Regions from separate parts of the Geobacillus sp. LYN3 genome, predicted to be linked through region 1. Evidence: riboswitches for the same ligand, from Rfam matches in the RefSeq annotation. Region 1 holds a riboswitch; each other region holds the start of a gene.
What was found. A riboswitch is a leader RNA that binds a small molecule or an ion and turns the genes downstream of it on or off. The one in region 1 is predicted to bind S-adenosylmethionine.
Positions count from the first base shown of each region.

Region 2: linked by a shared signal. The riboswitch ahead of DCC82_RS05905 (bifunctional homocysteine S-methyltransferase/methylenetetrahydrofolate reductase) and the one ahead of mtnW (2,3-diketo-5-methylthiopentyl-1-phosphate enolase) in region 1 are both predicted to bind S-adenosylmethionine.
Region 3: linked by a shared signal. The riboswitch ahead of DCC82_RS00270 (methionine ABC transporter ATP-binding protein) and the one ahead of mtnW (2,3-diketo-5-methylthiopentyl-1-phosphate enolase) in region 1 are both predicted to bind S-adenosylmethionine.
Region 4: linked by a shared signal. The riboswitch ahead of DCC82_RS09085 (Na+/H+ antiporter NhaC family protein) and the one ahead of mtnW (2,3-diketo-5-methylthiopentyl-1-phosphate enolase) in region 1 are both predicted to bind S-adenosylmethionine.

Region 1 covers NZ_QCWL01000001.1:1,256,146-1,262,462, forward strand. Annotated here, with positions in the region: gene DCC82_RS06575 (carbon-nitrogen family hydrolase) at 1-438, opposite strand, end outside; gene DCC82_RS06580 (pyridoxal phosphate-dependent aminotransferase) at 539-1,711, shown strand; SAM riboswitch class I at 1,814-1,922, shown strand; gene mtnW (2,3-diketo-5-methylthiopentyl-1-phosphate enolase) at 1,993-3,234, shown strand; gene mtnX (2-hydroxy-3-keto-5-methylthiopentenyl-1-phosphate phosphatase) at 3,231-3,890, shown strand; gene DCC82_RS06595 (methylthioribulose 1-phosphate dehydratase) at 3,887-4,528, shown strand; gene DCC82_RS06600 (1,2-dihydroxy-3-keto-5-methylthiopentene dioxygenase) at 4,553-5,095, shown strand; partial or broken gene DCC82_RS06605 (ZIP family metal transporter) at 5,138-5,858, opposite strand; gene DCC82_RS06610 (MarR family winged helix-turn-helix transcriptional regulator) at 6,143-6,317, shown strand, end outside.
Region 2 covers NZ_QCWL01000001.1:1,129,836-1,136,152, forward strand. Annotated here, with positions in the region: gene metH (methionine synthase) at 1-2,612, opposite strand, end outside; gene DCC82_RS05905 (bifunctional homocysteine S-methyltransferase/methylenetetrahydrofolate reductase) at 2,605-4,455, opposite strand; SAM riboswitch class I at 4,532-4,634, opposite strand; gene DCC82_RS17430 (hypothetical protein) at 4,703-4,855, opposite strand; partial or broken gene DCC82_RS05910 (ABC transporter ATP-binding protein) at 4,914-5,585, shown strand; gene DCC82_RS05915 (RNA-guided endonuclease TnpB family protein) at 5,704-6,317, shown strand, end outside.
Region 3 covers NZ_QCWL01000001.1:42,083-48,399, reverse strand. Annotated here, with positions in the region: partial or broken gene DCC82_RS00275 (PLP-dependent transferase) at 43-642, shown strand; SAM riboswitch class I at 773-881, shown strand; gene DCC82_RS00270 (methionine ABC transporter ATP-binding protein) at 977-2,005, shown strand; gene DCC82_RS00265 (methionine ABC transporter permease) at 1,995-2,663, shown strand; gene DCC82_RS00260 (MetQ/NlpA family ABC transporter substrate-binding protein) at 2,680-3,519, shown strand; gene sufC (Fe-S cluster assembly ATPase SufC) at 3,724-4,503, shown strand; gene sufD (Fe-S cluster assembly protein SufD) at 4,526-5,839, shown strand; gene DCC82_RS00245 (cysteine desulfurase) at 5,836-6,317, shown strand, end outside.
Region 4 covers NZ_QCWL01000001.1:1,741,243-1,744,561, reverse strand. Annotated here, with positions in the region: gene DCC82_RS09085 (Na+/H+ antiporter NhaC family protein) at 282-1,607, opposite strand; SAM riboswitch class I at 1,717-1,822, opposite strand; gene DCC82_RS09080 (TetR/AcrR family transcriptional regulator) at 2,009-2,686, opposite strand; gene DCC82_RS09075 (ABC transporter permease subunit) at 2,686-3,319, opposite strand, start outside.

The DNA.
Region 1 (6,317 bases):
ACAAATGACGCCTGCACATCGAGTGTTTTCTAATGTGAACAATCCCATTTCTTCCCCTGGCTGTAAGTAAAGATGTTCATCCATCAGCTGGAACAAATGGAGTTTGCTATATTCGCCAACGATGATACCGTTTCGGTCGGCGATGTACATTGTATTGGTGACGCCGCGATCTGTTTTTCTGGCAATTGATCCAGCGACAATATTGACATGATGCGACTTGGCAAGTTTTTGAATGAACGCTTTTGTACGCATACCGCCCTCATCGGCAATCTCATCGAGTCTGGTTAAGTCATAGCCAGTCGTCCATAGTTCAGGAAGGACGATAATATCTGGGTGATTTTTTGAAATTTTTTCTATTTCTCTTTCAACGCGCCGTTCGTTTTCATTAGGATTGCCAAAAGCGATATCTAGCTGAAGACATGCGATTTTTATCGTCATGAACATTCACCTCGAAAAAATTTTACTTTACATTTTGATTTTTACGATATATGATTTTTCACTAGAATTTCAAGAAAATTTTTGAGAAGGTGTTAACGCGATGAAACAATTTCCACTATCTGAGTTATTGCAGAGCCTTCCAAAACAGTTTTTTGCTTCGCTTGTCGATAAAGTCGCAAAAAAAATGGCGGAGGGGCATGACATCATCAATTTAGGGCAAGGAAATCCCGACCAGCCGACTCCACCGCATATCGTGGAGGCGATGCAAAAAGCGGTGGCGAACCCAAAATATCACAAATACTCGCCATTTCAAGGGTATTCCTTTTTGAAACGCGCCGTTGCTAAGTTTTATGAGCGCGAATACGGCGTTGCCATTGATCCGGAAAAAGAAGTGGCGGTTTTGTTTGGCGGGAAAGCGGGTCTTGTGGAGATCCCGCAATGTTTAGCCAATCCAGGCGATATTGTGCTCGTGCCTGACCCGGGATATCCGGATTATTGGTCGGGGATTGCGCTGGCGCGCGCGGAAATGGTGATGATGCCATTGCGTGCGGAAAATCAGTTTTTGCCTGATTATGATGAAATTCCTGCAAATATTGCGGAAAAAGCAAAAATCATGTTTTTAAACTATCCGAATAATCCAACCGGGGCGATCGCTTCTAAGGAGTTTTTTGAAGAAACGGTGTCGTTTGCCGCAAAACACGGTATTTGCGTCGTTCATGATTTTGCTTACGGTGCGATTGGCTTTGACGGAAAAAAACCGGTCAGCTTTCTTCAAGCAGAGGGGGCAAAAGAAATTGGCGTTGAAATTTATACATTCTCCAAAACATATAATATGGCGGGCTGGCGCGTGGCGTTTGCCGTTGGAAATGAGAGCGTGATCGCGGCGATTAACTTGCTGCAAGACCATTTATATGTGAGTTTGTTTGGCGCCATTCAAGAAGCGGCGGCAACCGCATTGCTTTCTTCGCAGCGCTGCGTGGAAGAGCTTGTCGCACTGTATGAATCGCGGCGCAATACGCTTATTGACGCGTTTCGGCAAATTGGCTGGGATGTCGACGCCCCAAAAGGTTCATTTTTTGCGTGGCTTCCGGTGCCGAACGGATGGACATCGGAACGTTTTTCCGATTATTTGCTGGAAAAAGCGCATGTCGTTGTCGCGCCGGGAATTGGATTTGGCAAGCATGGAGAAGGATATGTGCGAGTTGGGTTATTAACAAGCGAATCCCGCCTGCAAGAAGCGGCGGAACGGATTGCGAAGCTTGGTCTTTTCTAAAATGGGTTAAAAAATGATTGACAGAGCGAAAAAATACTGTCATAATTCAAATTAAATTTTCGAGCGCGAATAGTTTGAAAAGTGAATACGATATTGCAAGCACTCTTATCAAGAGCAGGCGGAGGGACAAGCCCAATGAAGCCCGGCAACCGGCTTAACGACGGTTAAGCACGGTGCTAATTCTTGCAGCGGAAACGCTGAGAGATAAGAAGAGCGTGAATAAATAAAGCCTCTTCTTATGAAGAGGTTTTTTTGATGGATGAACAGAAAGAGGGATGATCATGAGTCAAGTAATTGCCACATATCTTATTCACGATGAAAAAGATTTAGAGAAAAAGGCGGAAGGAATTGCGCTTGGGTTGACCGTTGGTTCGTGGACGGATTTGCCGCTTCTTGAGCAGGAACAATTGCGCAAGCATAAAGGAGTAGTTGTAAGCGTACAAGAACTCGAGGAGAACGAACGCGCCAACCGTTACTTTGGAAAGCGATTGAAGCGTGGAATCGTTCGCATTGCATACCCGAGCTTAAACTTTAGCGCGGATATTCCGGCGCTTTTAACGACGGTGTTTGGCAAATTGTCGCTGGATGGAGAAGTGAGATTGCTAGATTTAACGTTTTCCGACGAATGGAAAAGAAAGTTTCCTGGCCCGCGTTTTGGCATTGACGAAATCCGCAAAAAAGTGGGTGTATATGAACGCCCGCTTCTGATGAGCATTTTTAAAGGGATGATCGGCCGCGATTTAACGTACTTATCCGAGCAGCTGAAACAACAAGCGCTCGGCGGGGTCGATCTCGTTAAAGACGATGAAATTTTGTTTGAAAACGAATTAACGCCGTTTGAAAAGCGAATTACGGCTGGAAAAGCGGTGTTAAACGAAGTGTACGAAAAGACAGGAAAACGGACGTTATATGCGGTGAACTTGACTGGAAAAACGTTCGAATTGAAGGAGAAAGCAAAACGCGCAGTCGAATTAGGAGCCGATGTATTGTTATTTAACGTATTTGCGTACGGTTTGGATGTGCTCCAAGGGTTGCGAGAAGATGATGAGATCACCATTCCGATCATGGCTCATCCGGCATTCAGCGGGGCGTTTACTCCATCGGAGTTTTACGGAATAAAAGCATCCTTGCTGCTTGGCAAATTGCTTCGCCTTGTTGGTGCAGATTTTGTGCTTTTTCCATCGCCATACGGAAGCGTTGCTCTTGATAAAGAAGAGGCGCTTGGCATTGCCGCGGAGTTGACGAATGATAAGGAGCCGTTTAAACGGTCGTTCCCAGTTCCGTCAGCTGGCATTCATCCAGGGCTTGTGCCATTGTTGTTCCGCGATTTTGGCATAGATAGCATCGTCAATGCAGGCGGCGGCATACACGGACATCCAGACGGAGCAGCAGGAGGCGGCAGAGCATTTCGCGCTGCGATCGATGCGGCTCTTGCCGGAAAATCGCTTCATGAAGCAGCGCGCGAAAATGAGGCATTGCGAAAGGCGATTGACTTATGGGGCGCAGTAGAGGTGACATCATGACAAAACCAATCATCTTTTGTGATTTTGATGGGACGATTACAGACAATGACAACATTATCGCGATTATGAAACGGTTTGCGCCGCCGGAGTGGGAAACGTTAAAAGACGATATATTATCACAGCGAATCTCGGTGCAAGAAGGGGTTGGCGCGATGTTTTCCCTTCTTCCATCGGGTTGGAAAGAAGAGATTGTCGATTTCATTTTACAAAATGCCCGCATCCGCGACGGGTTTCGCGAATTTGTCGCGTTTACGAAGGAACGTGATATTTCGCTATATGTCATAAGCGGCGGCATCGACTTTTTTGTCTATCCGCTTTTAGAAGGGCTCATCGAAAAAGAGCGCATCTTTTGCAATGGCTCTGATTTCAGCGGAGAGACAATTCGCATTACATGGCCGCATTCATGTGATGAACAGTGTCAAAACGGCTGCGGCTGCTGCAAGCCGTCGTTGCTTCGAAAATTGACAAAGCCTGATGCCTTTCATATCGTCATCGGCGATTCGATCACTGATTTAGCAGTGGCAAAGCTGGCGGATCATGTTATCGCCCGTGACTTTTTGCTGCAAAAATGCCAAGAACTAGATATTCCGCATACGCCGTTTACAACGTTTTTCGATGTCATTCATTTTCTGGAGACGATGGAGGTGAAGTCATGAGTTTACTTGTGAAGAGATGGAAAGAGCTTGCCGAGATAAAAGCGGAATTGGCGGCGCGCGATTGGTTTTTTGCCACAAGCGGAAACTTGTCGATCAAGGTAACCGATGACCCGCTCACTTTTTTAGTCACGGCGAGCGGCAAAGACAAACGCAAGCAGACAGACGAAGATTTTTTGCTTGTCGATGCTTCTGGAAATCCAGTGGAGAATACGCATTTAAAGCCGTCCGCCGAAACGCTTTTGCATGTGGAAATTTACAAGAAAACGAACGCGGGCTGCGGTCTCCACGTCCATACGATCGACAATAATGTTATCTCCGAATTGTACGGAGATGACGGAGAAGTTGCGTTTTCCGGCCAGGAAATTATTAAAGCGTTTGGGATTTGGGAAGAAGATGCGGTCATCCGCATTCCGATTATTCCGAATTACGCGCATATTCCAACGCTTGCGAAGGAATTTGCCAAGCATGTAAACGGCGATGCCGGTGCGGTATTGATCCGCAACCACGGCATCACCGTATGGGGAAGAGACGCGTTTGAGGCAAAGAAGTTTTTAGAAGCATGGGAGTTTTTATTCAGCTGGCACGTCAAGTGGCTGCTCCTAAAGCAGACCGCCGTGCAGCCGGTTGTTAAACCATAAAAATTGATAAAGGGGGAAATTCCAATGGCAGTAATCAAAGTGAGAAAAACGGGAGAAGTGATTGAAGGAGAAGAAAATGTCCGCAGCTTTTTAAACAAACAAGGCGTGTTGTACGAGCATTGGGACATTAACAAACTGCCGGAACATTTGCGCGACAAATATGTATTGACCGACGAAGAAAAAGAGGAAATTTTGGCGACGTTTAAAGAAGAAATTGAAGATTTGGCGGCGAGAAGAGGCTACAAAACTTGGGATATCGTCGCCTTATCGGATGCGACGCCGAATTTGGATGAACTGTTGAAAAAGTTTGAACAAGTGCACATTCATACGGAAGACGAGGTGCGCGCTATTACTGCTGGCCATGGCATTTTTATCATCAAAGGGGACAGCGAAACAGGCTATTTTGATGTCGAACTTGAAGCGGGCGATGTCATTTCCGTGCCAGAAGGAAACCCGCATTATTTCACCTTAATGGATGACCGCCAAGTCGTCGCTGTCCGCCTGTTTATCGATCCGTCCGGCTGGGTCGCCCATCCGTATGAAGAAAAAGAAGAAGTAGGCCAGTAATGGCGGTAACCCCCTGTCTCCTTCGGGCAGGGGGTGTTTTTATTAAAACGATTCTACTAAAAAAATCATAAATAATATGCCAATGATAAACGAATAGGTAGATGTCCGCTCATTTCCATCCCCGTGGCTTTCCGGAATGAGTTCTTTATAAATAATAAACAACATTGCACCTGCGGCGAATGCAAGGCCATACGGGACGAGCTCGCGTTAAATAAAATCCGAGAAGTGATGTCACGATTTCAACCGCTCCTGTAAGTGTAGCGATGATAAATGCCTTCCATCTTCCAATCTGTTGATGAATTAAAAAAAGCGCGACTAAAAATCCTTCCGGAGCGTTTTGTAATCCAATGGCTAGCGCGATTAAATTCCCTGTTTCCGATACGTTCGAAGCATAGCTGCCCCCGACCGACAATCCTTCTGGAATGTTATGTAACGTAATGGCTGCAATAATGAGCATCGCTTTTTCATCAAACTGAATTCCTTTTTTTGTATGTTCTAAATCAATATGCGGAACCGTCATTTCCAAAATGGTTAAAATAAGGACTCCAAAAAATAACCCGATTGTTAAAGTGAAAAAACTGCCTGCCTGTAATGCTTCAGGAATTAAACTCATCATGGAAGCCGCCATCATAATTCCAGCTGAAAACGCCAGCAATATGTCCCGCCAGCGGTGAGTAATCGATTTCGCCAAAAATAAAATTGGGATCGCACCTAATCCAGTGGATAACGCGGAAAGTATACTCCCAATGAATACTTGTTTCATCAAATCCTCCTTTCCGTACCTTTAGTGTTTTTATATGCGTTTTGAAATAAAAGGTGATAACCGCCCAAGGAATAAGTATAATTTTATCATATACTAAATAAACAAAAATAACCAAATAGCGAGTATTCTCGCTTGCCGGAACGCAGGTTTCCTAAAAAAGATTTGCACCGTGTTTAATATTTCAAGTATAATGCAAATAAGAAAATATTTTTAGAGAAGAGAATGATGGAATATAAGTACTGACAATGACGTTGAATTTAACCGACAAAAGGGTTTGATTGTGGATGACGAGAGAGAAAGACATTGAACAATCGCTAAAATTGTTTATTGTATTATCAAGAGCATATCGATCTGTCGGCGATCAAGTGAATAAGTCGATTCAATCATTTGGCGTGAATCCGACGGAGTTTGCGGTCTTAGAATTGCTTTACCATAAAGGGGATCAGCCGTTGCAGCAAA
Region 2 (6,317 bases), 130 kb from region 1:
GGAACGTCGGTCGAGACGTTCGACTTTGCCGCAATAGCCGTTGGTGTCGTTTTTTCTGTTTCCGTTTCTTGTTTTTTTGTTTTTGTATATTCGATTTCGTTTTGCTGCAGCTGATTTGCCAGCGCCAGTCCTTCCATGGCGTCTTTTGCGTATAATACGATTCCATCATATTCCGGAGCGATTTTGTTTTCCGTGAATTTGCGCGATAATGCCGCACCGCCGACTAAAATCGGAATCGAGATGCCCGCTTGCCGCAAATCTTGCGCGGTGACGACCATTTGCTGGGCGGATTTGACAAGAAGCCCTGATAAACCGATAATATCCGGTTTTTCGGCCTGAACGGCTTCGATCAGCTTTTGCGGCGCCACTTTAATGCCTAGGTCGATGACGTGAAAGCCGTTGTTGCTTAAAATGATGTCGACCAAGTTTTTGCCGATGTCATGCACATCGCCCTTGACAGTGGCGAGAAGCACTTTTCCTTTTGTACTGTTTTCCTTTTTCTCCATATATGGTTCTAAAAAGGCGACCGCTGCTTTCATCACTTCCGCGCTTTGTAATACTTCGGCAACAATGAGTTGATTGTTATTAAACAGCCGCCCAACTTCATCCATCCCCGCCATCAGCGGTCCGTTAATGATGTCAAGCGGGTCGGAATACGTTTGCAGCGCTTGTTCCAAATCGGCGTACAATCCTTCTTTCGTGCCTTCGACGACATAGCCCGCGAGCCGCTCCTCAAGGCTAAGCTCGGTTTTTATTTTTTTCGGTTCTTTCGTTTTATCGCGGTAAAATTGGATAAACGTGTTTAACGTTTCATCGTTCGTGTTAAACAGCAGTTCTTCAGCCAACCGCACTTCTTCTTCCGGAATCGAAGCGAATCGCTCCAATTTTTCCGTATTGACGATCGCGTAATCGAGCCCGGCCTGCGTGCAATGGTACAAAAAGACGGAGTTTAAAATTTCCCGCCCAACCGGCGGAAGCCCGAATGAGACATTGCTGATGCCAAGTATTGTTAAACATTGCGGAAGCCGTTCTTTAATGAGACGGATGCCTTCGATCGTTTCCTTGGCCGCGCCAATATATTGTTCATCGCCGGTGCCGACCGGGAACACAAGCGGGTCAAAAATAATGTCATGCGGGGAAACTCCGTATTTGTTGACGAGCAAGTCATGCGAACGCAAGGCAATTTCCAGCTTCCGCTCAGCATGAATCGCCATTCCCTGTTCATCAATCGTTCCGACAACGACGGCAGCACCATATTTGTGAAGGAGAGGAATGACTTTTTCAAACCGTTCTTCGCCGTCTTCCAAATTAATCGAGTTAATGATTGCTTTCCCTTGTGAATAAGTGAGAGCACGTTCAATAACGCGTTCATCCGTCGAATCAATGACAAGCGGCACTTTTACTTTTTTTACAACTTGTTGGATAAACTTTTCCATATCTTCTTGTTCGTTGCGGTCCGGGTCGGCTAAGCAAATATCGATGACGTGCGCGCCGTTTTTTACTTGCGCGCGGGCAATTTCCGCCGCTTCTTCATATTTTCCTTCAGCGATGAGCCGTTTAAATTTGCGCGAACCGATTACGTTTGTGCGCTCGCCGACAAACAGCGGACGCATTGTTTCATCGTAAATAAGCGGATCGATGCCGGAGACGGCATGAACGTCAAAAGATTTCGGAATTGGCCGCGGTGGAATGTCCCGGACCGCTTCGGCGATGGTGCGAATATGTTCCGGGGTTGTTCCGCAGCAGCCGCCGACGATGTTAATCCATCCTTTTTCAGCGAATCGTCGGATTTTTTTCGCTAACATCTCCGGTGTCTCGTGATAGCATCCTTCTTCATCCGGAAGCCCGGCGTTCGGATAGCAGCTTACAGCAGTGTTCGCCAAGGAAGCGAGCGCGCGCAAATGGTCGGTCATAAACTCGGGGCCGGTCGCGCAGTTTAATCCGACCGCGAACGGCTTCATATGCTGGACGGAGATGAAAAACGATTCAATCGTTTGTCCTGCTAATGTTGTTCCCATTGGTTCAATCGTCCCGGAAATCATAATCGGCACTTTTTTTCCGACCGCTTCAAACGCCTTGGAAATGCCGATAAATCCAGCTTTGACGTTTAAGGTGTCTTGGCACGTTTCTAATAAAAGTAAGTCGACTCCGCCAAGCAATAGTCCACGCGCTTGTTCTTCGTAAGCGGCAACTAATTGTTCGAACGTAATGCCTCCTGTGACGGATAACGTTTTTGTCGTCGGTCCCATTGAACCGGCGACAAAGCGCGGCCATTCGGGAGTAGAGTAGGCGTCGGCGGCTTTGCGCGCAAGCCTGGCTGCTTCGATATTTAACTCTAGCGCTAAATGGCCAAGATGATATTCATCTAACACAACGCTTGTCGCACCGAACGTGTTTGTTTCGATAATATCCGCTCCCGCCTGCAAATATGCTTCATGAATGCGCTCGATCACATGCGGGGCGGTGAGCGTCAAATATTCGTTGCATCCTTCGTATGCTTCTCCGCCGAAATCATCAGCTGAGAGCTTCGCGCTTTGAATCATCGTTCCCATTGCGCCGTCAATAATTAATATTTTTTTTTCGAGCTGTTGCTCAAGTGTGATGTTACCCATGGAGTACCTTCCTTTCTTGTGCGGCTTGTTCCTTTTCATGAATGTAGCGAACGAGTTCGACGGTCATTTCATAGCGCAAAAACGGCGTAATTAAGTAGATGCCGTTAAATAAGTCAAAAGCGGCGTCAATGAGCGATTTGGCAATTGCGATTCCTTCGCGCGCAGATTGCACTGCGTCATTCGCGCATGCCGCCATGCGGGAGCGGATTTCATCAGAAAGAGTAATTCCCGGCACTTCATGATGAAGGAAATCGGCGTTGCGCGCGCTCACTAGCGGCATAATGCCGATGTAAATCGGCGTCTCAAGATGCTTCGTCGCTTCATACACCTCTTCGATTTGCCGCTCGGAATAAAGCGGCTGGGTGATAAAATAATGGGCGCCGCATTGAATTTTTTTCTCCAGACGCTCTACAGCCTTATCTAAATGACGGACGTTCGGGTTAAAGGCCGCGGCAATCGAGAAGTTTGTTTTTTGCCCGAGCGATTTTCCGGAATACGAAAGCCCTTCGTTAAATTGGCGAATGAGCCGGATTAAATCAAAGGACGATAAATCATAGACGGATGTCGCTCCAGGAAAATCGCCGATTTTCGATGGGTCTCCGGTGATGGCGAGCACATCGGTGATGCCGAGCGTATGCAGGCCCATCAGGTGCGACTGCAAGCCGATTAAATTGCGGTCGCGGCATGTAATATGAATAAGCGGGCGGATGCCGAGCTGCTCTTTGACGATGGAGCCGAGCGCCATGTTGCTGATTCGTGGAGTTGCCAGCGAGTTATCGGCCAATGTCAACGCATCAATGTTCGCTTCTTTGAGCGCTTTGGCGCCTTCTAAAAATTTCGCGATCCCTAATTTTTTCGGCGGATCAAGCTCGACGATCACCGAGCGCCGCTTACGTACGATATCCTGCAGCGGCGGGGCGGCATTTGGTTCGTTTGTTTGGATAGAAATCGGAACATGACGTTGTTTAACGACTTTTTCTGTAATTGGTGTCCGATCGGTTAAGGCGTTTGCTATCGCTTCGATATGTTTCGGCGTCGTGCCGCAGCACCCGCCAATCAGGCGCACGCCTTGTTCACGGAAGGCAAGAGCCGTTTCTTTAAAATAATCGGTGTTTGTTTCATAGAAAAGCCGTCCGTCGCGATAATCCGGCAAGCTTGCGTTCGGATACGCGGAAAGAAACGCTTTTTTCGGCAGCGGCACTTCCTCGAGCGAACGAATCATATGATATGGACCGAGACGGCAATTTAGACCGATGACATCGGCTCCCAACTGCTCCAAGCGCGCCAACGCTTCAGAAAGGGGAGTGCCGTCTTGCAAGACGCCGACTTCGTGGAGGGAGACGTGCGCGATAATCGGCTTATCCGTTTCTTTGCGCGCGATTGCAAGCACCGTCTGCAATTCTTCCAAATCGTAATATGTCTCGAGCAATAAGCCATCGACGTCTTCGTTTAAAAGCACAAATAATTGCTCGCGAAACGTCCGCTTTACTTCGTCGATGGAAACGGCGCTTTTGTTGATGCTCCGTAATCCGCCGATCGTTCCAAGCACATAGGCTTTATTTCCCGCCGCCTTTTTGGCGAGCCTTACTGCCGCGCGGTTAATGGATGGCACTTCATCTTCCAATCCGTAGCGGGCAAGTTTGACATAGTTGGCGCCATATGTATTCGTTTGGATTACTTCTGCGCCCGCGGCGATATATGCTTCATGAATGTGAATGATGTCTTCCGGTTTTGATAAATTTAGTTCTTCAAAACATCGGTCGACGCCGTGCGAGTATAATAGCGTTCCCATCGCTCCATCGGCGATAAGGATGCGTTCTTTTAAGTCTTGCAAAAGCCCCACGATCATTCCCCCGTTCTATGAAGATAGTAAAAGAAAAAAGCCTTCTATAAGAAGAAGACTTTTTATGTATCGTCTCTTCTTATCTTCCAGGCGTTTCGCCTGTCTGGATTTAGCACCTTGACTTCCGCCAGGTTGCTGAGAGTTCATCGGGCCAGTCCCTCCCCCTCTCTTGATAAGAATGTCCGTATGCGGTTGTTTATTTCGTCTTGACTATTACTATATAATTTAATGTATTTTTTGAAATTATTCAATACGGTGAAGCAAGGAAATTTGAAAAAACGATCAATGAGACAGCGGCTTTCCGCATTGCGGGCAAAATTGGAAGCTGTTCTGCGGAATAGTCAGCCGCTTTTTGTTTTTTAGTCGCCGACATGGCGGAAAGCATATTTTTCCGTTGCACTTTCTACTCTCCTATTCTAATTAGGAATAGTGAACATCAAGAAGATGGGGGGCTGAAAGTGAACGGAGAAATCATCCGCTTCGAGCGAGTGACGAAGGAATACGACGGCGCAGCCGTACTGGATGATGTCAGTTTTGCGATGGAGCGCGGGAAGTTTTATACGCTGCTTGGACCGTCGGGTTGTGGGAAGACAACGATTTTGCGGCTGATTGCCGGGTTTATCGAGCCGACGGAAGGAACGATTTATTTCCACGGAAAGCCGATTCAAAACGTCCCGCCGAACAAACGGCAAGTCAACACTGTTTTTCAAGACTATGCATTGTTCCCTCATCTCGATGTGTTTGAAAACGTTGCGTTTGGTTTGCGCGTGAAAAAGATGAAAGAAACCGACATTCGCGAGAAAGTGAGGGAAGCGCTTCGGTTTGTCAACTTAGACGGCTATGAGCGCCGCCGCATTCAAGAAATGTCCGGCGGCCAGCGTCAGCGCGTCGCCATTGCCCGGGCGATTGTCAATGAACCTGAGGTGCTGCTCTTGGATGAACCGCTGTCAGCCTTGGATTTGAAACTGCGCACGGAAATGCAGTATGAACTTCGTGAATTGCAGCGCCGCTTAGGGATTACGTTCATTTTTGTCACGCATGATCAAGAAGAAGCATTGGCGATGTCCGATTACATTTTTGTTCTGAATAAAGGAAAAATTCAGCAGTTTGGGACGCCGAAAGAGATTTACAGACCCGCGAGCGAGAAAGCCCACTCCTTGAGGGGTGGGATGAAAGCGAGCTGTTTTCTGAATATTGAACGATTCTGAAAAAAATGGCATCCTGAAATCGCCACAAGGAGGTGAATCCATGCCGACGATCACATTAAGGCTGGAGCTGCACAACCCAACGAAAGTCAAACAAGACATGTACGAACGGATGACAGAAGTGAATATCGCGTTTGCGAATTGGCTGTTGAATCATCCCGAACTGAATCAAGCGACGAGCAAACTATTTAAAGAGTTTTCGTCGCAGCGGTTTCCTTCCGCCGTCGTGAACCAAACGATTCGAGAAGTGAAGTCTCAAAAGAAAAACCAGAAAACAAAGAAGTTTCAAACATTATGGTGTTGCTTCAACAACCAAAACGTGAAGGTGGAAAAGAAAGGAGCGTTCTACACGGTTTCCTTCCCCACACTGGAGAAGCGAATCGGCGTGCCAGTGGTCACGCGCCCCTATCAGGAAGCATGGCTGAATCGGCTGATCAATGGAACCGCCAAACAAGGGGCGGCTAAGCTCTACAAAAAGAGAAAGAAATGGTACTTGGCTGTTGCGATCACATTTGAAGTCCAACAACGGGAAGAAACGAAGGTAATGGGCGTTGATTTGGGACTTCGTTATATCGCCGTTGCCAGCGTGGGCACGAAATCGTTGTTTTTTAAGGGCAGCCAATGCGCTTTCATTCGCAGGCGATACGCGGCTTTGCG
Region 3 (6,317 bases), 1.2 Mb from region 1:
GCCCCCACTTCAAATTTTCGCTAGAAAATTAAGTGGGGGTAGTTCACTACTCCTGATCCAAGCTATCACAACCTTGTGTATGCTGAGGCGTTTGGACCTGCTGCATACATTGTCAAAGCTCGCGTGCAGCTGCTTCGCGATTTAGGTCCAGCGATTAGCCCATTTAATGCCTTTCAAATTCAGCTTGGTCTTGAAACATTGCATGTACGTATGAAAGAACATATTGCGAATACAAGAAAAATCGTCGAGTATTTAGATCGTCATCCAGCAATAGAGTGGGTGCTTTATCCAGAACATGACAGTCATCCAGCAAAAGAACTAGCGAAAAAATATTTGCCAAAAGGAGCGGGTTCCATCGTTGTATTTGGCGTAAAAGGCGGCAGAGAGGCAGGAGCGAAATTGATCAACAGTGTAAAATTATGGTCGCATGTTGCCAACGTTGGCGATGCGAAAAGTTTAATTATCCATCCTGCAAGCACCACACATCAACAGCTAAACGAAGAAGAACTAAAATCATCTGGAGTGACAGAAGATTTAGTTCGTCTATCTGTCGGCATCGAAAATATCGATGACTTAATCGAAGATTTAGAACAGGCCATTGCGGCTGCTACCGGAATTACATCTGATGTTTCCGTCTCATAATCACAAAAAATGATAATCATGCCATTTTCCATAATGACCATAACATTTCCATTGACACTATTCGACATATAGTGATAAAATCACATTCGTAATTATTGAGAGATTTTAATTGAATAAAGTGTTTTTTGTGCTCTTATCAAGAGAGGTGGAGGGATGTGCCCAATGAAGCCCGGCAACCGTCAGCGTACTCGCTGAAATGGTGCCAATTCACACAAAGCGTCTGCTTTGAGAGATAAGAGACAGAACGGTAATCATTGCCTTTCTGTTCTCTTGAGCAGAAAGGCTTTCTTTTTGCGGCGAGTTGTCTTTTACATGAGGGAAGGTGGAAATGTGCATGATTACATTAGAAAACGTGACAAAAATATATGAAGCGGCCAATGGATCTGTAACAGCAGTGGATAATGTCTCTTTGCAAATTAAAGAAGGCGAAATTTTCGGAATCATCGGATATAGCGGGGCGGGAAAAAGTTCGTTAATCCGTCTCCTTAACGGATTGGAAAAACCGACCAAAGGGAAAGTCATTGTCGCTGGACGGGATATTGCTAATATTAAAGGAAAGGAATTGCGAAAGGCCCGTCAGGAAATCGGAATGATTTTTCAGCATTTTAATTTATTATGGTCAAGAACGGTTCGCGAAAACATTGCGTTTCCATTAGAAATTGCCGGTGTACCGAAAGAACAGCGGAAAAAACGAGTAGACGAGTTGATTCAGCTTGTAGGTTTGCAAGGAAGAGAAAACGCCTATCCGTCACAGCTTAGCGGCGGGCAAAAGCAGCGCGTCGGCATCGCGCGCGCTTTGGCGAACAATCCAAAAGTGCTATTGTGCGATGAGGCGACATCCGCGCTAGACCCGCAGACAACCGATTCCATTTTGGAACTTTTGGTGGATATTAATAAGCGTTTAGGATTGACAATTGTATTAATTACCCATGAAATGCACGTGATTCGTAAAATTTGCAACCGCGTTGCAGTGATGGAAAACGGAAAAATTGTCGAACAAGGAGAAGTGCTGCAAGTGTTCCGGCAGCCAAAGCAGGAGATTACGAAACGATTTGTACAGCAGGTCATCGAACCGGAGGAAACGAAAGAAACGATTGCGCATTTACTCGATAAATATCCAAAAGGAACGGTTTTTCAATTGACGTTTGTTGGAGAGGTTACGGAACAGCCGCTGATTGCTAACGTTGTTCGCCAATTTCAAGTTGATGCGAATATTCTTCAAGGAAAAATTTCGCAAACTCATCAAGGCGCTTACGGTGTGCTGTTTGTTCATATGGATGGAGAGAAAGAGGAAGTTGCCCGCGCGATCGATTATATTCGAAAGCAGCAAGTGGCGGTGGAGGTGATTACGGATGCTCGCTAACCTCTTACCAAATGTAGAGTGGGATATGATTTGGGCAGCGACCGTTGAAACGCTTTATATGACAGGAATTTCTGTCGTTGCAACATTTATATTAGGAACGATTCTTGGACTGCTTTTATTTTTAACGTCAAAGGGCAACTTATGGGAAAACCGCCTGGCGAATATGATCATCGCCGCTATCGTTAACATTTTTCGTTCCATCCCATTTATCATATTAATTATTTTGTTAATCCCGTTTACGAAATTCGTTGTCGGAACGATTCTTGGCGCAAATGCGGCATTGCCAGCACTCATTATTGGAGCGGCGCCATTTTACGCGAGAATGGTGGAAATTGCGCTTCGCGAAATTGATAAAGGTGTCATCGAAGCGGCCAAAGCGATGGGAGCGACAACGGCCACGATTATTTGGAAAGTGCTTCTTCCAGAGTCATTGCCTGCTCTTGTATCTGGAATTACCGTCACTGCAATTGCTTTAGTTGGATATACAGCGATGGCAGGGGTCGTTGGCGCCGGCGGCCTTGGCAACTTAGCGTATCTTGAAGGATTTCAGCGCAGCCATAATGATGTGACGTTTGTCGCCACCGTTCTAGTTTTGGTGATTGTCTTTGTCATTCAGTTTATCGGTGACTTTGTCACTTCCAAAATAGATAAACGATAAAAGGGGGAAGATCAATATGAAAAAATGGATTAGTGCGTTATTTGCCGTCGTTCTTGTGTTGGCTTTGGCAGCATGTGGAGGCAATAACAACGCTGATGGTGGCAAAAAAGAAGGGAAATTAACAAAATTAGTGGTTGGAGCTTCCAATGTCCCGCATGCAGAAATTTTAGAAAAAGCACAACCGATTTTAAAAGAAAAAGGCATTGACTTAAAAATTGTTAAATTCCAAGATTATGTTTTACCAAACAAAGCGTTAGCAGATAAAGAAATTGACGCCAACTATTTCCAACACATTCCATATTTAGAAGCACAGAAAAAAGAACATGGATATGACTTTGTCAACGCTGGCGGCATTCATATTGAGCCAATCGGTCTTTACTCGAAAAAATATAAAAGCCTCGAAGAATTGCCAGACGGTGCGACGATCATCATGAGCAACTCGGTTGCAGACCATGGTCGCATTTTATCGATGCTGCAAGAAAAAGGGTTAATTAAATTAAAAGAAGGTATCGATAAAACAAAAGCTACGGTCAAAGACATTGTGGAAAATCCAAAACATTTAAAATTTGAAGCAGATGTGGAAGCAGGATTGCTGCCGCAAATTTATAAAAACGGCGAAGGCGATGCTGTGCTCATCAACGCCAACTATGCGCTTGACGCGGGATTAGATCCTGCGAAAGATCCAATTGCTGTTGAGTCGCCGAAAGATAACCCATATGTCAATATTATCGCTGTACGCAAAGGCGATGAAAACCGCAAAGAAATTAAAACACTTGTCGAAGTGTTACAGTCGAAAGAAATTCAAGACTTTATTAAAGAAAAATATAAAGGTGCTGTCATTCCAGCAGCGCAATAAAATAACGGAAGCGGTCCGCTTCCGTTATTTTTATAAAACAATCTTGATCAAAATATTTTTCACTATGAACATAGTGATATTCTCTTCAAAAGGTTGCTAATACTTTTCATTTGTTATAAGATTGTAATGAGAATAAAATGAGAATGGAAAGACAAGCAAGTCAATGATATACACAATTTTTAGTGAAAATTGGAGGTATTCTTCATGGCAGTGTTAACAATTAAAGATCTTCACGTATCCGTTGAAGGAAAAGAAATTTTAAAAGGTGTGAATTTAGAAGTAAAAGGCGGAGAAATTCACGCGATTATGGGTCCGAACGGAACGGGAAAATCAACGTTATCGTCGGCGATTATGGGACATCCAAAATATGAAGTAACAAAAGGAAGCATTACATTAGACGGGCAAAACGTGTTGGAGATGGAAGTGGATGAACGTGCACGCGCCGGTTTATTTTTGGCGATGCAATATCCAAGCGAAATTAGCGGCATAACGAACGCCGATTTCCTTCGCGCCGCTATCAATGCCCGGCTTGGCGAAGGCAATGAAATCTCGCTAATGAAATTTATCCGCAAGCTGGATGAAAAAATGGCGTTTCTAGAAATGAACCCAGATATGGCGCATCGCTATCTAAATGAAGGATTCTCCGGCGGAGAGAAAAAACGCAACGAAATTCTTCAATTAATGATGCTTGAACCGAAAATCGCGATTTTGGACGAGATCGACTCCGGTCTTGATATTGATGCATTAAAAATTGTTTCAAAAGGAATTAATGAAATGCGCAGCAGCGAATTCGGCTGTTTGATCATTACGCACTATCAGCGTTTACTAAACTACATCACACCGGATTATGTGCATGTCATGATGCAAGGGCGTATCGTAAAATCCGGTGGTCCGGAGTTGGCACAACGTCTTGAAGCGGAAGGATACGATTGGATTAAAAAAGAACTTGGCATTGAAGATGAAACGGTTGAGCAAGAAGCGTAAGCGTTAGGAGGAGTATTATATTATGACGACAGGAACAAAAATACCATTCGACCAACAATATGTGCGCTCATTTTCCAGCGGACGCGGCGAACCGGACTGGCTTTTACAGCTTCGCTTACAAGCTCTTGCTAAAGCAGAAGAGTTGCCGCTGCCAAAGCCGGATAAAACAAAAATTGACAAATGGAATTTCACACAATTTGCTAATCATGTAGTGGAAAGCGCGCCGTTTGCTTCATTAGATGAATTGCCTGAAGCAGTAAAGGCGCTTATTGAAGCAGGAGAGGGAACGAAAAACTTATATGTCCAACGCGACCATACACCAGCATATTTATCTCTATCGGATGAGTTGAAAGCAAAAGGCGTCATTTTCACTGATATTTTCACAGCAGCACGTGAGCATGGGGATTTGTTGCAAAAATATTTGATGAAAGATGGCGTGAAAATTGACGAGCATCGTTTAACGGCGTTGCATGCTGCGCTACTTAACGGCGGTGTGTTCGTATATGTGCCGAAAAATGTTGTAGTGGATGTTCCTCTTCAAGCTGTTTATATTCAAGAAAATGATGATATCGCATTATTTAATCATGTCATCGTTGTAGCGGAAGATAATAGCCGGGTTGTTTATGTGGAAAACTATATTTCCGTAAAAGAAACTAGCAAAGCAGTTGTCAATATTGTCGCCGAAGTGTTTGCCAACACGAATGCTCGTGTGTTTTTTGCAGCGGTCGATAACTTGGCAAAAGGTATTACAACCTATGTAAACCGCCGTGGTATCGCTGCCCGTGATGGCCGCATTGAGTGGGCGCTCGGTTTAATGAACGATGGAGATACAGTTTCTGAAAACATTACCCGCTTAATAGGTGACGGTTCTTTCGGCGATACGAAAACGGTCGTTGTCGGTCGAGGAGAGCAAGTGCAAAACTTTACGACAAGCGTTGTTCATTATGGTAAACATACGGAAGGTTACATTTTAAAACACGGTGTTGTGAGAGACAGCGCGACTTCGATTTTTAACGGAATTGGAAAAATTGAACATGGTGCTTCTAAATCGAACGCGCAGCAAGAATCGCGTGTTCTAATGCTAAGTGAAAAAGCGCGTGGAGATGCGAACCCTATTTTATTAATTGACGAAGACGATGTAATGGCAGGACATGCTGCATCGGTCGGCCGCATTGATCCTACGCAGCTATATTATTTAATGAGCCGCGGTATTCCGAAACATGAGGCAGAACGTCTTATCATTCATGGATTTTTAGCTCCTGTTGTAGAGGCTATTCCGATTGAAAGTGTGAAAAAACAACTTATTGAAGTAATTGAAAGGAAAGTGCAGTCATGAATACGAAAGAGGTTCGGCAGCTGTTTCCGATTTTGGACCAAGAAGTAAACGGGAAGCCGCTTATATATCTTGACAATGCTGCGACATCACAGAAACCTCTTCCCGTCATTGAAGCGATTGATCACTATTATCGCCAGTACAATTCAAATGTCCATCGCGGCGTGCATACGCTTGGTACGAAAGCGACGGACGCATATGAAGGAGCACGTGAAAAGGTACGACGGTTTATTAATGCGAAGTCCACACAAGAAATCATTTTTACAAGAGGAACGACAACGGCGTTAAATATGGTTGCAGCGAGCTATGGCCGCGCTAATTTACAAGAAGGCGATGAAATTGTCATCACGTACATGGAGCACCATAGCAATATTATTCCATGGCAGCAAGTCGCTAAACATACGGGAGCCACATTAAAGTATATTCCGCTTCAGCCAGATGGAACGATCGACCTAAAAGATGTAGAAGCGGCGGTCACATC
Region 4 (3,319 bases), 480 kb from region 1:
TCTCGTGAATGACGAACATCCTTTCTCAGCTTAAAAATCTGTGCACACTGGTTTTGGTTTCTGAAAGCGTTCATAATGAATAAAACCAGATTGCAATAGTTTATAGGAGCTCTTCTCCCACTTTACATCTAGATACTAACACACAAGATCATTCATTGATATTGCTTGGTTGTCTTTTTGGATGAACAATTTTTCATCACCTTTCTAAACGACCGTTTGTGTTAATCATATTCTAAGTCACCCCCCTACAAAGAAAGGTCTCCACATCAGAGACCTTTTCATTATACCGCTTTATTCGCTTGTAAGTCTGCCTTTACTTCTTTTTGTGTTTTTAATTTTGGAAAGTCAAACACAATCGCAATCATGCCACAAACTCCAATTAAGAATGGGTAGAACGAATACTGCAAAATACTTAATGGTGAAATGGAAGCAACACCTGCTGCCACAAGCATTTGCGCACCATATGGGATGAGCCCCTGGAAACAGCATGAGAAAATATCCAATATGCTGGCAGATTTACGCGGATCAATGTCATATTGATCAGCAATGTTTTTTGCAAGTGGACCAGCAATTAAAATGGAGATCGTATTGTTTGCTGTTGAAAGATTGGTTAAACTCACTAATCCCGCGATGCCGAATTGTGCCCCTTTTTTTGACTTTACATTTCTTGTTACTAATTGAAGTAAATAATCGATTCCACCGTTATGTTTAATGACTTCCACCATACCGGAAATTAAGATCGCAAGCAATGACAATTCCTGCATTCCGGCGACCCCGTCACCGATGGCTTGAATGAGGCCCATTGCACTGTAGCTTCCATCAAGAAGGCCGATGATTCCTGCTAATAAAATACCGCCTGCTAACACGACTAGTACATTAACGCCCATTAATGCTGTTATTAATACACCAAGGTAAGGTAAAATTTTCATCCAATGAAAAGATTGATTCGTAATTTCCGCTTGCTCTCCAGCAGTAATGGCCCAGAAAAGAACGATGGTGATGATTGCCGCTGGTAAAACAATGAAAAAGTTCACCTTAAACTTTTCTTTCATTCTTGTATTTTGTGTACGAACTGCCGCAATCGTTGTATCAGAGATAAAAGATAGGTTATCTCCAAACATAGCACCGCCAATGACAGCTGCCATAGATAATGCCAAAGAAATATCGGTTTGTTCACTAATTCCGACTCCAATCGGCGCTAACGCTACAATCGTTCCCATGGACGTTCCCATCGAAATGGAGATAAAACATCCAATGACAAATAGACCGGCTATTAATAAATTTTGCGGAACAACGGAAAGAGCTAAATTAACCGTTGATTCAACAGCCCCCATTTTTTTAGTTACTTCCGAAAATGCTCCTGCTAATAAGAAAATGATGACCATTAACATGACATCGGCATTTCCAGCCCCTTTTGTGAACACTTCCACTTTCTTCGTTAAAGACTCTTTCCGATTCATCATCAACGAAATACTTGCCGCAATCAAAATTGCTACAATGACTGGAAATTTATAAAAATCGCCTGTAACCACGCCTGCACCAATGAACAACACTAAAAAGACCACAAACGGAAATAACGCAAATAGATTGCCTTTTCTTAACTCCACTCTTTCCACCTCATTTTATGTTTTTTTGAAGGAGCTTTCCACTTAGAGAAAAGGCCTCTTCTTATCTGAACATAAGAAGAGGCCTTATACGTATCTATATAAGAAACCCTTCTTATCTTTCAAGCACAATGCTTGCTGGATTTGGCACAGCACTCGAAAACGAGTCCGCTGCCGAGACTTCTTCGGGCCAGTCCCTCCGCCTCTCTAGATAAGAAGATGAGCAGTTGTATTTCGTTATATAAAACAAATAAAAGATTACAACATATTCATCTATTGTGCAATACACTTTGATAATGTCTTATTTTTAAATAATTTTAAATAAATCTTAAAATTATATGCGTAACATTAATAATATGCAAAAATCCCGTAGCAAAACGCCACGGGAAAAGAAATCAAAAACTCTATTCTGGTTTATAGATTCCATATTTAATAATCTTAAGATATTCATTCAGTTCCCTTATCAAAGACTCCACACCACTCATGACATCCATTTGCTTATTTTTGTATATAGCCATATACTTATTAGACAGCTGTTCGGCAATCAACATGGTCATGCGGATCGCGGTATCCACGGAAATATCCTCTCTAAGTTTTTCCGTTTGGATCAGATCTTTAATATAGACATGCTTCAGCAAAAAATCTTCCTGATAAGCTTCGTAATGTTTCTTAATAATTTCTTCCATTTCCTTCTTTACTGCCACTGGAGGATTAGTAAAGGCATCCGTAATAAACTGAGTTTCTTGGAGATACTGAACCGTTAGTTTTTGTTTCAACAGGACGATTTCTTTGATCCTTTCAAAGAAATCATCAGATTGGATTTTTTTCATTTCTTCCATTGCTAGTTCCGTCAGAAAGTCCTTCACATAATTCACTAAATAAAGGTATAAGTTTTTCTTGCTCTTAAAATAATGAAAAAGGATTCCCTTGGAAATTCCCGCCCGTCTCGTAATAACATCTGTAGAGGTCTTTTCATAACCATTCTTCACAAATTCCTCGATGGCCACTTTGATGATCAAGTCTTTTTTCTCTTTAGGCTGCTTTTCAAATGCTGAATACAATTTTAACACCTCTAATTTCATTAGACTGCAATATCTTTCTTTTTATATACCATATATGAAGCGAAGATACTAATCAAAATAACCTCAGCCATAATAAAGATATACAAAGGCTCAATCTCGTTATCATTAATAATGGAGGCGGCGTCCACATATTTAAACGGGCTTATATATTTTAGGAACTCTAAGTCTTCCGATATCCCTGCCATCACATTCATAAAGTAGGCAGCTAGGACAATCCCCAGTGAGATCGAAAGGATGTTTCTTGTTTTTTTCATCATCGACGACAACATAAACGCAATTGCACCGAACGTCAAATGAAGCAATATTGTTGCGGCGATCAGCAAACTAAACGTGTCTGTCGGAACATCCGGGTCTTTTGCAAATTGAAATCCAATGATGCTTGCTGCGGCTGAAACTACGTTAAAAATCAAAATATTTACCAAAACGGCCAGAAGTTTTTCTGTTACGATTCGGCTTCTTGTGACAGGCTTTGACAACAAAAATTCAATCGTTTTTTCATTTTCTTCCTTGGCCAGAATATTGGATGCAAGAATTGCCGAGTATATGCTTCCTAAAAGGGTAGTTATCATATAAATTTCTATCCCGTAAAAACCCATTAAATCTCCCATATTTAGCTCATTCATTCCAAACGCT